2 regions of the Marisediminicola sp. LYQ85 genome follow, and region 2 is predicted to be linked to the other one. Evidence: predicted binding sites of a transcription regulator. Region 2 holds the regulator's gene; the other holds the start of a gene.

Region 1 (7,475 bases), on a different contig from region 2:
CGGGCTCGGACGGCGGCCGACGACACCCTCGACGCGGCGACCCGCGACGAGGCCCTGCACGAGACGCGCAAAGCGGCGAAACGCTTGCGGTACGCCGCCGAGGCGGTGTCCTCGGGGCCCGGCGCCGTCTACGGAGGCAGGGTGCTCGCGCTCGCGTCGGCCGCCGAGGCCGTGCACGACCTGCTCGGAGAATACCGTGACGGGCGTGTCATGCAAGAGCACCTGCGGGTCGCGGCATCCACGAGCGCGTTCCCGTTCGACTACGGGGTGCTCCACGAGGTGGAGCGGCTGTCGGCGGCGCTGTGCCTCGACGACTACCCGGCGGCCCTCCGCTCGCTCGCGAAGGCCGCCGCCCGCCTCCCCTGACCCCGCACCCACCCCCACAGTGTGCGATTTCCGCGAGCGTGCGCCGGATCCGGCGTACGCTCGCGGAAATCGCGTGGTTTGGGGCTAGTGGAGGTCCCAGCCGGGGATGACGTCGAAGGTGGCGGTCGGGCCGACCCCGCGCTCGACGAACTGCACGAGGTCGTCGAGCGCCCGCTGCGTGCCCGACGAGACCCGGGGGAGCCGCGCCCAGCCGTCTGTGACCCCGCGGTAGCCGGGTTCCCGCACTCCGACACCGCCCGAGCGCAACGCCCGTTCGAGGGCGACCGTCTCAGCGCGGCTCGGGGAGGACTCGGAATCCTGGATGAGAGTCGTCGGCACCCCCGCGGGATCGACGGGGCCGACCTCCCGCGGCGCGATGAGCGCGACGCGGCGAACCTGCTGCCGGCTCGCATCGAGGGCGGCCGCCGCCGCCGAACCCTCGCCGACGACGGTCACGGGGAGCTCGGAGTCCACGTGAAAGCGAGCCCGCTCGACCGCCGCGATCGGGTCGTCGATCGAATCGACGATGACGACAGCCGCAGAGAGTCGCTTCGCGAGCGTCGCCGCGAGCCACCGCATCGCGAGCGGTCTCGGCGAGAAGATGACGACGACGGTGCGGAGACCATGCCCGGACGATCCGGATGCGCCCGTCGAACCCGGTGCCCCCGACGCATCCGCCACACCCGAAGCGCCCGTCGTCACGACGAGCGTGCCTCCGTCGACCGCCGACGCGGTCGTGCCGCGAACGCGCGGCGCAGCGAGTCTCGCGGTGAGCCGCGGCGCGATGCGCAGTCCCCAGCGCGCGACGGTGATCGAGAGCGCGCTCACCGATCGACCGTCGCGGATGCCGCGGGTCGCGAGAGCGCCCGCGGCCGCGAGTCGCTACTGAACGGCGGGCTCGTCGTCGTCGACACCGTGCTCGCCGTCGGTCGGTCCCCAGTCGGGCAGCGGCGGGTTCTCCGCGTCGCCTTCGACGCCATCCGCCCCCTGGCCGTTGGGCACGGCGTCGAGCCCGGCCGTGTCGTTCGTCGCGTCGTCGTCGTTCGAGGGAGTGGTTCCGATGCCTGATGCACTGTTCATGACTCCAGAGTAGGCACGCCGGGCTCGGCCACGACACCCCTTGCGGTCGACGTCATCGGGGGGCGTGGGAGCGCCCCACCGTCACGCGGCGCCGTGCCCCGCGGGAACACGCTCGGACTCGAGCGGTGCGTCGGGTGGGGTGCCGTCACCGAACGGACGCCCACCGAGCGACTCGCGCCCGTGCGCGTCGAGCCACCCCGACGCATCCGGGCCCGCGGGCACGATGCCGGTCGGATTGATGTCGGTGTGCACGAGGTAGTAGTGCTGCTTGATCTGCACGAAGTCGATGGTGTCGCCGAACCCGGGGGTCTGGAACAGGTCGCGAGCGTATGCCCACAGCACCGGCATCTCGGTGAGCTTGTTGCGGTTGCAGCGGAAGTGTCCGTGGTAGACCGCGTCGAACCGCGCGAGGGTCGTGAAGAGGCGGATGTCTGCTTCGGTGATGGTGTCGCCGACGAGATACCGCTGACCGGCGAGTCTGCTCTCGAGCCAGTCGAGTCGATCGAAGAGGCGGGTGTATGCCGCGTCGTATGCCTTCTGGGAGCCGGCGAAGCCCGCGCGGTACACCCCGTTGTTGACGTCGCGGAACACGAGGTCGTTGACCTCGTCGATCTCGGCCCGGAGGGCCTCGGGGTAGAGGTCCGGTGCGCCGGCACGGTGGTGCTCGGTCCACTCGGTGGCGAAGTCGATCGTGATCTGCGGGTAGTCGTTCGTCACGACGCCGCCGCTCGCGATGTCGACGATCGCGGGCACCGTGATGCCTCGGGGGTAGTCGGGATACCGCGTGAAGAAGGCCTGCTGGAGGCGTTCGATTCCCAGAACAGGGTCGACTCCGCCCTCATCGAGGTCGAAGGTCCAGCTGCGCGAGTCGTGGGTCGGCCCGGGCATTCCGAGGCTGATGGCGCTTTCGAGCCCGAGGAGGCGACGCGAGATGACGGAGCGGTTGGCCCACGGGCATGCGCGGGCGGCGACGAGGCGGTAGGTGTCGGCAGCGACCGGCCAACCGTCGCGACCGTCTTTCGTGATGCGGTCGGGGATGTAGTTCGTGTCTCTCGTGAACTCTTTGCCCGGCTCGACGTAGGCGGTCTGCGTGGCAGTGTCGTCAGTCATAGCGCGAGCCTACGGTCGCCGGCGGCGAGGACCCTGAGTCGTGTCGCTCGGGTGCAGCGCCAGAGGTGCCGGCGACCGGTCAGGGCGACTCAGTAGTGGCGCTCGGCGCGGTCTTTCTCGTCTTCGGCCTCGGGGTCGACCCCGGGCTCGGACGCCGTGTCGGATTCGCCGTCGGCGTCGTTCGAGGTCACGAGGTCGGCGTCGGCGGGGATCGAACCGTCGTCGAGGGGCGAGTTGCTGTCTGCGGGGGTGCCGTCGGACGGGAGATTTGTGTTCATGCCTCCACCTTCGCCCGGGCGGCGGTCGGGGTGCAAGGGGGTTGCGGCGCGGGAGCCGTCGAGCGACGGCTCCCGCGCTCGGTCACGAGGTGATCGACTCGCTCGGGGTCGACGGGGCGGTGCTCGCGCCCGTGTTGTTGGTGACCTCGATCTTGCGCGGCTTGGCTCGCTCGCTCACCGGGATGGTGACGCTCAGCACGCCGTTGTCGTAGCTCGCCTCGATGTGCTCGGTGTCGATGCCCTGACCGAGGTTGAGCTGGCGGAGGAACGAACCGGCTTGCCGTTCCCGCGAGAGCCAGTTGACCGAGCGGGAGTTGCTGAGGGTCCGCTCGGCGCGGATGGTGAGCAACTGGCCGTCGACATCGATGTCGACCGACCCGGGGTCGATGCCCGGGAGGTCGGCGGCGAGCACGTAGTGGTCGCCGTCGCGGTAGAGGTCAATCGGCATGAGTCGGGGCCCCTGTCGGGTGTCGAACAGGGCTCCCGCAACGCGGTCCAGTTCACGGAACGGGTCGAAATTCATGGCCATCGTCAACTCCTTCACGTTGATCGTTCGTGGTGTGTGAAGTTGAGCCGAGGCGACTCAACTACGAGAATTGTAGGAATCGGAGGGCTCGGGCAACTCAGAAATCGCTGAAAGAACCCTGGGGGTTCGACGGGAGTGGGACGTCAGCGCGACGGCAGATCGATCGCGCCGAGCATCCGCCACACGGTCGTCGTGAGATCGGGGTGATCGAGTCCGATCTGTCGGAGGACGCGGTAGTCGCGCACGGCGCTCGGGAGGCGCGAGTCGTCGGCGACGATCGAATCGGCGCGCAAGAGGGCGACGACGAGTTCGTCGACCGTGGGGAGGTCGTCCATGAATTCCCACGGATCCTCGCCCGCGCGGCACCGATCGAGGATCACGGTGCGCAGTTCGTCTCGTGCTTCCGCCCGCAGAACCTCGAGGCTCGGCCCGCGCGTCACTCCGTCGCTCCCGTCGCCTCGGTTCCGCGACGAGAGTCGGTCGATGCAGTCATTCCTCGACCCTACGTCGCGCGCTCCCGCGAAGCCTGATCGCGTCACGAGCGAGCGAGCGAGCGAGCGAGCGTGCGAGGCCCGGCGATCGGCGCGGACCTCGGTCGCGATGTACCCCGTTCGTCCCCCTAATGCTGGACCCCCTCTCTGGGGGCCGCGGTCGTCAGAGCAGATCCATAGGCTGAATGACAACTAGCCGGGGGGCTAGGGATGACGGCGACTCTCGGTTGCCGGCGAGTCGCGGGGGCGACAGCGCCGCCTAACCACAATCGAGAAGTCGCCGTCATCGCAACACCGCTCGGCGGTGCATCCGCCACCGGTTCGGCGGCACGACCACCCACCGTTTTTCTCTCGCGCGGATGCCCCGGCGGATCCGACGCCCGCGATCACGCCGCGAGTAGAGTCGTCTCGTTCTCGGCCACAAGCCACGCGACCTCGACACCGGAGCGACCCTCGTGAATGACAGCGCACCTCAGCACCCCGCCGCCGCGACACTGCCCGCCGACGAGGGGTTCGAGGGGGCGGGGGAGTCGACCGCCGCGCCATCGCCGTCGTCGGGGCACTTCGGTCGCCCCTCGACGGGCCCCGTGCGCCTCGAGCGCGACTCGCTCGGGGAGATGGAGATCCCCGCCGAGGTGTTCTGGGGCATCCACACCGCGCGGGCCCTCGAGAACTTTCCGATCACGCGCCGACCCATCTCGGTGTACCCCGACCTCATCCGCGCTCTCGCGAGGGTCAAGCAAGCGGCGGCACGAGCCAATCGCGCGATCGGCGTGCTCGAGCCGGAGAAGGCGGATGTCATCGAGCAGGTCTGCCTCGAGATCATCGACGGCCAGTGGCACGACCAGTTTCTCGTCGGGGTCATCCAGGGCGGCGCGGGCACGTCGACGAACATGAACACCAACGAGGTCATCGCCAATCGCGGACTGCAGATCCTGGGTCGTCCGCTCGGCGACTACGCGAGCCTGCATCCGCTCGACGACGTCAACCGCAGCCAGAGCACGAACGACGTCTACCCGACGGCCATCAAGCTCGCGATGGTCTTCGGCCTCACGCGGCTGCTCGAGGAGCACGAGAGGCTCACCGTGTCGTTCGCGGCGAAGGGGTCGGAGTTCGCGGGCATCCTCAAGGTGGGGCGTACCCAGCTGCAGGACGCCGTTCCGATGACCCTCGGCCAGGAGTTCAGTGGGTTCGCCCACACCCTCGTCGAAGACCACGACAGGTTGAGCGAGGTCATCCCGTGGCTCAACGAGATCAACATGGGGGCGACGGCGATCGGCACTGGCATCACGGCCGACCCGCGCTACGCGAGGGCTGTGCTCGACGAGCTCATCGCCGTCACGGGCATCGAGATGGAGACCGCGGCCGACCTCATCGAGGCGACCTCCGACGCCGGCATCTTCATGACGCTCAGTGGCACGCTCAAGAGGGCGGCCGTCAAACTCTCGAAGATCTGCAACGACTTGCGCTTGCTCTCGTCCGGCCCTCAGGCGGGTCTCGGAGAGATCAGCCTGCCCCCGCGCCAGGCGGGGTCGTCGATCATGCCGGGCAAGGTCAACCCCGTGATCCCCGAGGTCGTCAACCAGGTCGCGTTCAGCGTGATCGGAGCGGATGCCACGGTCACCGCCGCAGCCGAGGGCGGCCAATTGCAGCTCAACGCGTTCGAGCCCGTGATCGCCCACAGCATCCTGCAGTCGCTCGCGTGGATGACGAACGCGTGCCGCACCCTGCGCGTCAACTGCATCGACGGGATCACGCCGAACCTCTCGAGGCTCAGCATGCAGGTGGAGACCTCGGTGGGGGTCGTGACGGCGCTCACGCCGTACATCGGCTACGCCGCGTCGGCCTCGCTCGCGCACACGGCGCTCACGACGGAGTCGTCGATCGCCGACCTCGTGGTCGCCGCAGGCCTCATGAGCAGAGAAGAAGTGACGCGAGTGCTGTCACCCGAGCGACTCAGCGGGATCGTGCCCATGACGGGCGTGATTTCGGTCGTGGCCCAGGACCGGTTCGCCGACGACCACGACGACTGACTGTCCGACGCCTGACCGCACAAGCGCCGCGCGTCAGCTCGGCTGACGAGGCGTCGACGCGTCGCCCGCGGGCTCGGTCGTCGCGTCGTCGGGGGTGCGCTCGTCCGAGCTGTCGTCGGAACCGTTCGTGGCGCCCGTGATCTTCGCGGTGGCCTCCGACGCGGTCTCCGCGACCTTGCCCGACAGGTCTTTCGCAGTCTCGGCGACCTTCTCGGCGGCATCCTTGACGACCTCGGCGGCGACCTTGGTGCCCTCGGCGACACTCGTGCTCGCGATCTTGGCCGTCTCGGCGACCTTCTCGGCCGCGACCTTCGTGCCGTCGGCGGCGATCTTGGCCCCCTGGGCGACCTTGTCGCTCGCGACCTTCGCGCCTTCGCCGACCTTCTCGGCGACGATGGGTGCGTTCTCCTTCACGAAGTCCTGAGTCTCCGACACGGCCTTCTGCACGCGCGGGTCTTCCCAGGCCTCGTTCGCCTTCGCCTTGATCTGCTCGTAGCGACCGTGTCCGGCGCGAGCGCCGAGCACGTATCCCGCGATGAGTCCGACGACGAACAGGAATTTGAGTCTCATGGCGGGTCCTTTGGCTGTGAGGAGTGTGAGCCTCCCGTGGGGGAGCAGTTCTACGTTACGTCGTGGTCACCCTCGGCGCGACAGAGCGCGCACGACCCTCACGCGCCGCGACCACCGGAACGGCGGCAGTTCGCGCACGCCGTGCACCGCGATGGTGCGCACCGCGCGCCACGTGCGCAAGAGCATCGACGGGATGTTGCCGAAGGGTCGAGCCGAGACACCGACCGCGAGCGACCGGTCGAGGATGACTCGCGACCACGGGTCGAGGTGGTATCCGAGGTCGAAGTCGTCGTGCACCCCGGAGTCGTCACGGTGCACGTCGAGCCTGATGCGGTTCCACACGGTCGAGCGGATGGCGAAGCTCGAGCCGAAGAGGGGCCAGTGCCCGAGGGTCACGAGACCCATCGCGAAGTAGGCGCGCATGTAGACGAGGTCGGCGAGGGCGCGAGGGAACCGCGGCAGCTGATAGAACACGCCGGGGCCTGTCGCCGCGACGGCCTCGGGGTCGAGTGAGAGAAGGGTCTCGACGCGCTCGATCCAGTCGCGTCGGGGTCGCGAGTCCGCGTCGAGCCTCGCGATGATGTCTCCCGTCGCCACGTCGAAGCCCCGAGCCGCGGCAGGCCAGATGCCCGGCGTGTGCTCGGTGTGCACTCGGGCGCCGTAGCGCACCGCGACGGCCGCGGAATCGTCGGCGCTGCCGTTGTCGACGACGATGATCTCGTCGGCCGGACGGGTCTGACGCTGCAGCGCTCGCAAGCAGTGTTCGAGTTCGACGGCGTCGTCGCGCACGGGAATGACGACGCTCACGCGAACCATCGGGTCACCCTTCCTCGGCGTCGCGGGGCGACGAGACGCCCGCGAGATCGAGAGACGTCGCATCCGAGGCTACGTCGTCGGGGGACTTGTCGCTGCGGATGCCGCGCCACGTCGCGTGCCGCAGTCGCCCGCTCGCGGTCATCTCGGCGTAGTGCACTTCGACGACGAGCCGCGGAGTGACCCAGTGGGCGTCGGAGGCGTCGGA
Region 2 (7,475 bases):
GGGGCCGGATGCCGACCTCGTGCGTGGCCCAGAGCTCCCGAAACTCCGCGCTGCGCTCGAGCAGCAGCTCCGCCAACCGGGCTGCGCGGGATTCGGGGCCCCGAAGCGCCGCGATCTCACGGAGTCCCGACGCATACATCCGACTCAAGAACCGGTGCTCCTCGGGCGCGTAGAAGTTGCGCGCCGACGGGTCGGTGAACCACCGGTAGCCGAGGCTGCGCTCGGGCCCCTGGAGCATCGACTTGTCGCCCGTGAGCGCGGCACCCAGTCGGGACTGCCGCAGCGTCTCGCCGATCTCGGTGACGATCTCCGCCGGGGTGTCGTCGAGTCGATCGAGCACGCGCAGCAGTCCCGGGCTGATGTGCTCCGAGCTCGTGCCGCGCGCCGGCGGGGTGTGCCCCGCGAGGTGGAAGAGGTGGTCTCGCTCCTCATGCGAAAGGTGCAGACCCTGCGCGATGGAGGCGAGCATCTGCTCCGACGGCTGGGGCCCCCGCTCCCGTTCGAGCCTCGCGTAGTAGTCGGTCGACATGTGCGAGAGCACCGCGACCTCCTCCCGGCGCAAACCGGATGTGCGGCGCCGAGACCCGCGCGTCAGCCCGACATCCTCGGGCTGCAGGGCCTCGCGGCGGTGGCGGAGGAACTCGGCGAGTCCCGGGCGGTCGATCACGGCGGTCTCCTTCGTGGCGGGTGAACACATGTCTACCGCGTGCGGGTGGGGGGAGCCACGACCCGCCGATCCCCCTCTCGCGCAGCCACGGATCGGGAGGCCGTGGCTCCTGCGGCCGACACCCGCGACGGTGGAGGAACACACGACATCCGAGGAGAACACCATGGCACGCAGAACATTCGACATCACCATTCCGAACCTCCGGGGCACCCGCGCCCTCGTCACCGGCGCGAGCGACGGGATGGGCGTCATCATCGCTCGGCGCCTCGCCGCGGCCGGGGCGGAGGTCGTCATCCCGGTGCGCAACCGGGCCAAAGGAGACGCGGCGGTCGCCGGCATCCGCTCGGCTGTTCCGCACGCCGAGATCTCGGTTCGCGACCTCGACCTCTCGTCGCTCGAGTCGGTCGAAGCGCTCGGTGCGACGCTCCTCGGCGAGGGTGACCCGATCCACCTGCTCATCAACAACGCGGGCGTCATGACGCCGCCGAGCCGGCAGACGACCGCCGACGGCTTCGAGCTGCAGTTCGGAACCAACCACCTGGGGCACTTCGCCCTCGTCGGCCACCTTCTGCCGCTGCTGCGCGAGGGCCGCGCGCGAGTGACCTCGCAAGTGAGCGTCGCGGCGCGGTCGGGCCGCATCAACTGGGACGACCTCAACTCGGAGCGCGCCTACGACGGCATGAAGGCCTACAGTCAGTCGAAGATCGCGTTCGGCCTGTTCGGGCTCGAACTCGACCGTCGCAGCGAGGCGGGCGGCTGGGGTGTCACGAGCAACCTGTCGCACCCCGGTGTCGCGCCCACCAACCTGCTCGCGGCGCGCCCCGAGATCGGGCGCGGAGGCGACACCCCGCAGGTGCGGGTGATCCGCTGGCTGTCGGCGCGCGGGATCCTCGCCGGAACGCCCGAGACCGCCGGGCACTCGGCACTCATGGCCGCGACCGACCCGAGCGCCAAGCGCGGTGTGCTCTACGGTCCGAGCGGACTCGGAAACACGAGTGGCGCGCCGGCGGAGCAGCGGATGTACGCGCCCCTGCGCAGCGCCGACGACGCCGCCCGCCTCTGGCAGGTCTCGCAGCAACTCACGAGGGTCGCGCTGCCGGCCGTGTGACCCCGCGCACCCCGCCGGCCCCGCCGCACCCCGCCCCGCCAAAGTACGCAGTTTCCGCGAGGGTGCGCCGGATCCCGCGCACCCTCGCGGAAACTGCGTTCTCTCGGGGTGGCGGTTAGGCCCGGGTCGAGACCGTCACGGTGAACTTGGCGTTGCGGCCCGCCTGCCTCGTGGGCCCGACCGTGCGGGTGAGCGCTGCACGGTAGGCGAGGTGCGAGTTGAACACCGTCCACAGTTCGCCGCCCGGTTTGAGCACGCGCGCCGCCTCCTCGAAGAGGCTCCCCGCGAGCCCGGAGTGCACGGTCGCCCCGGTGTGGAACGGCGGGTTGAGCAGCACGAGGTCGGCGCAGCCATCCGGCTGCTTCGACAATCCGACGTCGCGCTCGACCGTGAGCGCGATGCCGTTCGCCTCAGCCGTAGCGCGGGCGGATGCCACGGCCGCGGCCGATTCGTCGGATGCGAGCACCGCGACCCGCGGGTTCGTTCGCGCGAGAACGCACGCGAGGATGCCGGTGCCGCACCCGAGGTCGACGGCGGTCGCGGCATCCGCTCTCATCTCGGGCAGGAAGCTCAGCAGGTAGCGCGTGCCGATGTCGACCTTGGTGCCCGCGAAGACGGCGCCGTGCGCGCACACGGTGAGGTCGAGGTCGGCGTGATGCTCCCGTCGGGGAAACGCTCGAGCATCGCCCGCCTCCTCGGCGCGCGGTCCGCGCGCGGTGATCACGCGGGACTTCTGCCTCCCCAGGGAGGCGCGCACGTCGCCGAAATGCTTAGCGAGCACCTCGTTCATGGCCATCGACATGTGTTTGAGACGCCCGCCGCCGACGAACACGACGTCGGGGTCGGCGTGCCGGGCGACCGCCGCGGCGATCTCGTCGAGCGCGTCGAGGCTGCGCGGCAACTGCGCGAGAACGACTCGGGCTCCGGCCAGCAGTGACGCGTCGAGCGGATGGTGCGTGAACGACTCGATGCCCTGGTCGGCCGCATTGAGCGCGAGCGCCCGCTCCCCCGTGAGCGGATCCTGGTGCACGCGCACGTCGAGCGCCCCGTGCACGGCGATCGCGCCGAGGGTGAGCGCGCCGTAGTGGTCGCCGATCACGACCATTCCGCGCGGTCCGGCGGCCGCGACATCCGCTGCAGCCTCGTCGAGGATGAGCCGGTCGCTCGCGTCGACGGCGAAGAGGTTGTCTGCTTCGACGTCGGGGCGTCGGCGCAAGGCGTCGAAGGAGAACGGGGATTCGGGCACAGTCGAGGGTACCCGCGACACGGGCGCGGATCGCGGTCGCAGACGGTCCTTCAACGATGGGCGGCGCAGCGTTTTGCGACCGCGATGCGCCGAGTTGCCGGATGCGCGCACGCGCGCCCGCCGGCCCGCGCCCGCCCTCGCAAACAGACCTACTCCTCGAGCTCCCGCCACCGCGGCCGCCACACGACCACTTCGGTGCTGCGCTGGGCGCGTGTGCCGGCGCGCAGCGAGATGACGTCGCCCGATTCCCGCGCCGCGAACACGCGTCGCCCCGGCCGGTTGAGCATCTCGTCGGCGAGCGCAGACTCGAGTTGGCGCACGCGCCCCGAGAGCTCGGTCACCTGGTTCTCGAGCTCGAGGATGCGGCGGATGCCTTCGAGGTTGAGCCCTTCGGCGCTCAGCCGGCCGACTTCGCGCAACTGTTCGACGTCACGCATCGAGTAGCGCCGCGACTTGCCGGCAGTGCGGTCGGGGCTGACGAGCCCGAGTCGGTCGTACTGCCGCAGCGTCTGCGGGTGCATTCCGGCGAGCTCGGCTGCCATCGCTATCGCGAAGATCGGCGTGTGCTCGTTCATGCGCGCCCGTTATCCCTTCGCGCGATCCAGCAGGTCGAGCCGCGGGTTCTCGTCGGGCAGTTCTGCGGCGAAGGCTTCGAGCGCTTTCTCCGCCGCGGGGCTGAGCCTCGACGGCACCGCGACGAGCACGGTCGCGAGCAGGTCGCCCGTGCCCTTGGATGTCTCGACGCCGCGCCCTTTGACGCGCAGTACGCGCCCGCTCGGCGTTCCGGGTGCCACGCGCAGTCGCACGGGCTCTCCGCCGAGTGTCGGCACCTCGATCGTCGCGCCGAGTGTGGCCTCCATGAAGGTCACGGGAACGTCGACGCGCAGGTTGATTCCGTCGCGCTCGAACACCGGATGCCTGCGAACGGCGACGGTGAGCACGAGGTCTCCCGCGGCACCACCGTCGATGCTCTGCTCGCCTTTGCCGCGAAGACGGATCTTCTGGCCGTCGGCGACGCCCGCAGGGATCTTGACGCTGAGAGGACGCCCTTCCGACGGCTGCAGCCGGATGGTGTCGCCTTTGATAGCGGTGATGAAGTCGAGCGTCGTCGACGCGGTGTAGTCGCGCCCTTTCGAGGGGGCACCCGAGCCACGGAACCCGCCGGTCGACTGCCCGAAGCCTCCGCCACCGAACATCCCACCGAAGAGGTCTTCGAATCCGGCGCCCTGCTGGGAGTAGGTGGTGCGCTGGTTCGCGCCGCCACCTCCCCCGCCGAACATCCCGCCGAAGACGTCGTCGAATCCGCCAGGCTGACCGCCCGCGGCGAAGCGCGCCCGACCGGCACCCATTGCTCGCATCTGGTCGTACTCCGAGCGCTGCTCGGGGTCGCTCAGCACCGCGTTGGCTTCGCTGATCTCTTTGAAGCGCGCCTCGGCCGCAGCGTCACCCGGGTTGGCGTCGGGGTGATACTTGCGAGCGAGTTTGCGGTAGGCCTTCTTGAGGTCGGCCGGGGTCGCGTCTTTCGCGACCCCGAGCACGGCGTAGAAGTCCTTGTCGAACCAATCCTGGCTGGCCATCCGGGGCCCTACTCTGCAGGAACGTGGACAGCGACCTTGGCGGCGCGGATGAGGCGGTCGCCGAGGGCGTAGCCCGGTTCGATCACGTCGGCGACCGTGTTGGTCGTGACGTCGGGCGACGGCAGCTGCACGAGGGCCTCGTGGAAGTTGGGGTCGAACGGTTCGCCCTTGACCCCCACCGACCGCAAGCCGTATTTCTCGAACCCGCCGCGCAGTTTCTGCGCGACGAGGGCGAGGGGTGACCCCTCGAGGTCGCCGTGCGTTTCGGCGCGCGTGAGGTCGTCCATCGCCGGAAGCAGCGTGCGGATGACTTCGGCGATGACCGCGTCGCGGTTGGCTGCGCGGTCGCGCTCGACCCGGTTGCGGAAGTTCACGAGCTCGGCTTGCGCGCGCAACATGTCGGTGCGCATGTCGGCCACGAGGTCGCGTTCGGCGTCGTCGAGCATCGCTTGGTCGGCTTCGCTCAGCGGCACCGCTCCGGCCGGCGGCGCGTCGTCGAGGGATGTCTCGACGTCGGCGTCTTCGGCCTGGATGAGGTCCTCGGCGCCGCCGTCGATGTCAGCCGTGTCGCCGTCTTCCGACGGAACGCCCGTCGACTCGGCGTCGGCTGCACCGCCCGAGGCGGGCGAGGAACGAACCTCGCCCGTCTCAGGGTCGATCCGGCGGTTGTCGCGCACGACGGGCTCGTCGCCCGCTTCGTTCGGAGTGTCTGCCATGGTGTCTTATTTCTTGGTGTCGTCGGTCGGCTCGTCGTCGACAACCTCGGCGTCGACGATGTCTTCGTCGTTGCTGTCGGTGCTGTCGCCGGTGGGGGCGTCGGTCGGGGCGCCCTCGGCGCCTTCGGATGCCTGCGACTGGGCGTAGATCGCCTGGCCGAGTTTCTGCTGCGACTCGTTGAGCTTGTCGAACGCGGTCTTCACGGCTGCGTCGTCGTCGCCGGCGAGCGCGGTCTTGAGGGCGTCGACGTCGGCCTGGACCTCGGTCTTGACGTCTTCGGGCAACTTGTCTTCGTTGTCCTTGATGAGCTTGTCGGTCGAGTAGGCGAGCTGCTCGGAGGTGTTGCGGATCTCCGCGGCCTCACGGCGCTGCTTGTCTTCGGCGGCGTGCTCTTCGGCTTCGCGCACCATGCGCTCGATGTCTTCCTTCGGCAGCGACGAGCCACCGGTGATCGTCATCGACTGCTCCTTGCCCGTGCCCTTGTCTTTCGCAGACACGTGCACGATGCCGTTGGCGTCGATGTCGAAGGTGACCTCGACCTGCGGGATGCCGCGCGGCGCCGGGGCGATGCCCTGGAGCTCGAAGGTTCCGAGGTTCTTGTTGTCGCGAGTGAACTCGCGCTCACCCTGGAACACCTGGATCGCGACCGACGGCTGGTTGTCGTCGGCGGTCGTGAAGGTCTCGCTGCGCTTGGTCGGGATGGCGGTGTTGCGCTCGATGAGCTTCGTCATGATGCCACCCTTGGTCTCGATTCCGAGGCTCAGGGGGGTCACGTCGATGAGCAGAACGTCTTTGCGCTCACCCTTCAGCACGCCGGCCTGGAGTGCGGCACCCACGGCGACGACCTCGTCGGGGTTCACACCCTTGTTGGCGTCCTTGCCGCCGAGGAGCTTCTTGACGAGCTCGGCCACGGCGGGCATACGGGTCGATCCGCCGACGAGAACCACGTGGGCGACGTCGTTGACCGAAACGCCGGCCTCCTTGATGACGTCGTTGAAGGGCTTCTTCGTGCGGTCGAGCAGGTCGGCCGTGAGCTCTTCGAACTTGGCACGCGAGAGGGTCTCGTCGAGGTTGGCGGGGCCGTTCTCGGTGAGCGAGAGGTAGGGAAGCTGGATGCTCGTGCTCATGTTCGAGCTGAGTTCCTTCTTCGCCTGCTCCGCAGCCTCTTTGAGGCGCTGCTTCGCGATCTTGTCGCCCGAGACGTCGACACCGGTCGAGTCCTTGAAGCGCTTGATCAGGTAGTCGACGACGCGCTGGTCCCAGTCGTCTCCACCGAGGCGGTTGTCACCGGAGGTGGAGCGCACCTGGATGGTCGAGAAGTCGTCGTCTTTGCCCACTTCGAGCAGGCTCACGTCGAACGTTCCGCCACCGAGGTCGAAGACGAGGATGAGCTCGTCTTCTTTACCCTTGTCGAGGCCGTAGGCGAGAGCCGCGGCGGTGGGCTCGTTGATGATGCGCAGCACGTTGAGACCGGCGACCTCACCGGCATCCTTCGTGGCCTGGCGCTCGGCGTCGTTGAAGTAGGCGGGAACCGTGATGACCGCGTCGGTCACGGGCTCACCGAGATACTGCTCGGCGTCGCGCTTGAGCTTGGCGAGGATGCGGGCCGAGATCTCCTGAGGCGTGTAGTTCTTGCCGTCGATTCCGGTGGTCCAGTCGGTGCCCATGTGGCGCTTGACGCTCGAGATGGTGCGGTCGACGTTGGTGACGGCCTGGCGCTTCGCGGTCTCGCCGACGAGCACCTCGCCGTCTTTCGTGAAGGCGACGACCGACGGGGTCGTGCGGAGGCCTTCGGCGTTGGCGATGACGGTGGGTTCTCCACCTTCGAGAACCGAGACCACGCTGTTGGTGGTTCCGAGGTCGATTCCTACTGCTCGAGCCATGTGCTCAGTGCTCCTTCTCAAAAACGTGTCGAGACCCGGTACTTGAGCCTCGTTGGGTCAAGTCTGCGATCTGAGTCGGGTCGTGTCAAGTTGAGTCGGCGCAAACTTGAGTCAGTCAGGCTCAACTCTCAGTTTCGGCCGGAGATATCGACAAGTATTCGGCTCGCCACTCGATGCGGAACTCGGCATTCGATAGTTCGAGTCCCGACTCACTGATCGCGTCGGGCTTCGCGCACGTCCACGAATAGCCGGATTCCCCTTCGCTCGTTTCGAGAAT

The links. Region 2 encodes HspR, which represses chaperone genes until heat shock. Its sites were predicted from a motif close to AAGTTGAGTCNNNNNGACTCAACTT; they were not measured.
Region 1: the regulator HspR is predicted to act here: its motif matches at 3,400-3,424, upstream of ACLHG5_RS02015 (Hsp20/alpha crystallin family protein).

The regions. Positions count from the first base shown of each region.
Region 1 is NZ_JBKIWO010000001.1:428,621-436,095, forward strand. Features, by position in the region: gene ACLHG5_RS01990 (CHAD domain-containing protein) at 1-366, shown strand, start outside; gene ACLHG5_RS01995 (hypothetical protein) at 451-1,194, opposite strand; gene ACLHG5_RS02000 (hypothetical protein) at 1,249-1,446, opposite strand; gene ACLHG5_RS02005 (glutathione S-transferase family protein) at 1,528-2,556, opposite strand; gene ACLHG5_RS02010 (hypothetical protein) at 2,646-2,834, opposite strand; gene ACLHG5_RS02015 (Hsp20/alpha crystallin family protein) at 2,917-3,363, opposite strand; gene ACLHG5_RS02020 (tryptophan synthase subunit alpha) at 3,504-3,800, opposite strand; gene ACLHG5_RS02025 (aspartate ammonia-lyase) at 4,439-5,884, shown strand; gene ACLHG5_RS02030 (hypothetical protein) at 5,918-6,454, opposite strand; gene ACLHG5_RS02035 (glycosyltransferase family A protein) at 6,521-7,270, opposite strand; gene ACLHG5_RS02040 (ATP-dependent DNA ligase) at 7,275-7,475, opposite strand, start outside.
Region 2 is NZ_JBKIWO010000002.1:368,151-375,625, forward strand. Features, by position in the region: gene ACLHG5_RS10020 (helix-turn-helix transcriptional regulator) at 1-667, opposite strand, end outside; gene ACLHG5_RS10025 (SDR family oxidoreductase) at 831-1,775, shown strand; gene ACLHG5_RS10030 (class I SAM-dependent methyltransferase) at 1,891-3,021, opposite strand; gene ACLHG5_RS10035 (heat shock protein transcriptional repressor HspR) at 3,171-3,596, opposite strand; gene ACLHG5_RS10040 (DnaJ C-terminal domain-containing protein) at 3,606-4,598, opposite strand; gene ACLHG5_RS10045 (nucleotide exchange factor GrpE) at 4,607-5,314, opposite strand; gene dnaK (molecular chaperone DnaK) at 5,321-7,198, opposite strand; gene ACLHG5_RS10055 (hypothetical protein) at 7,320-7,475, opposite strand, start outside.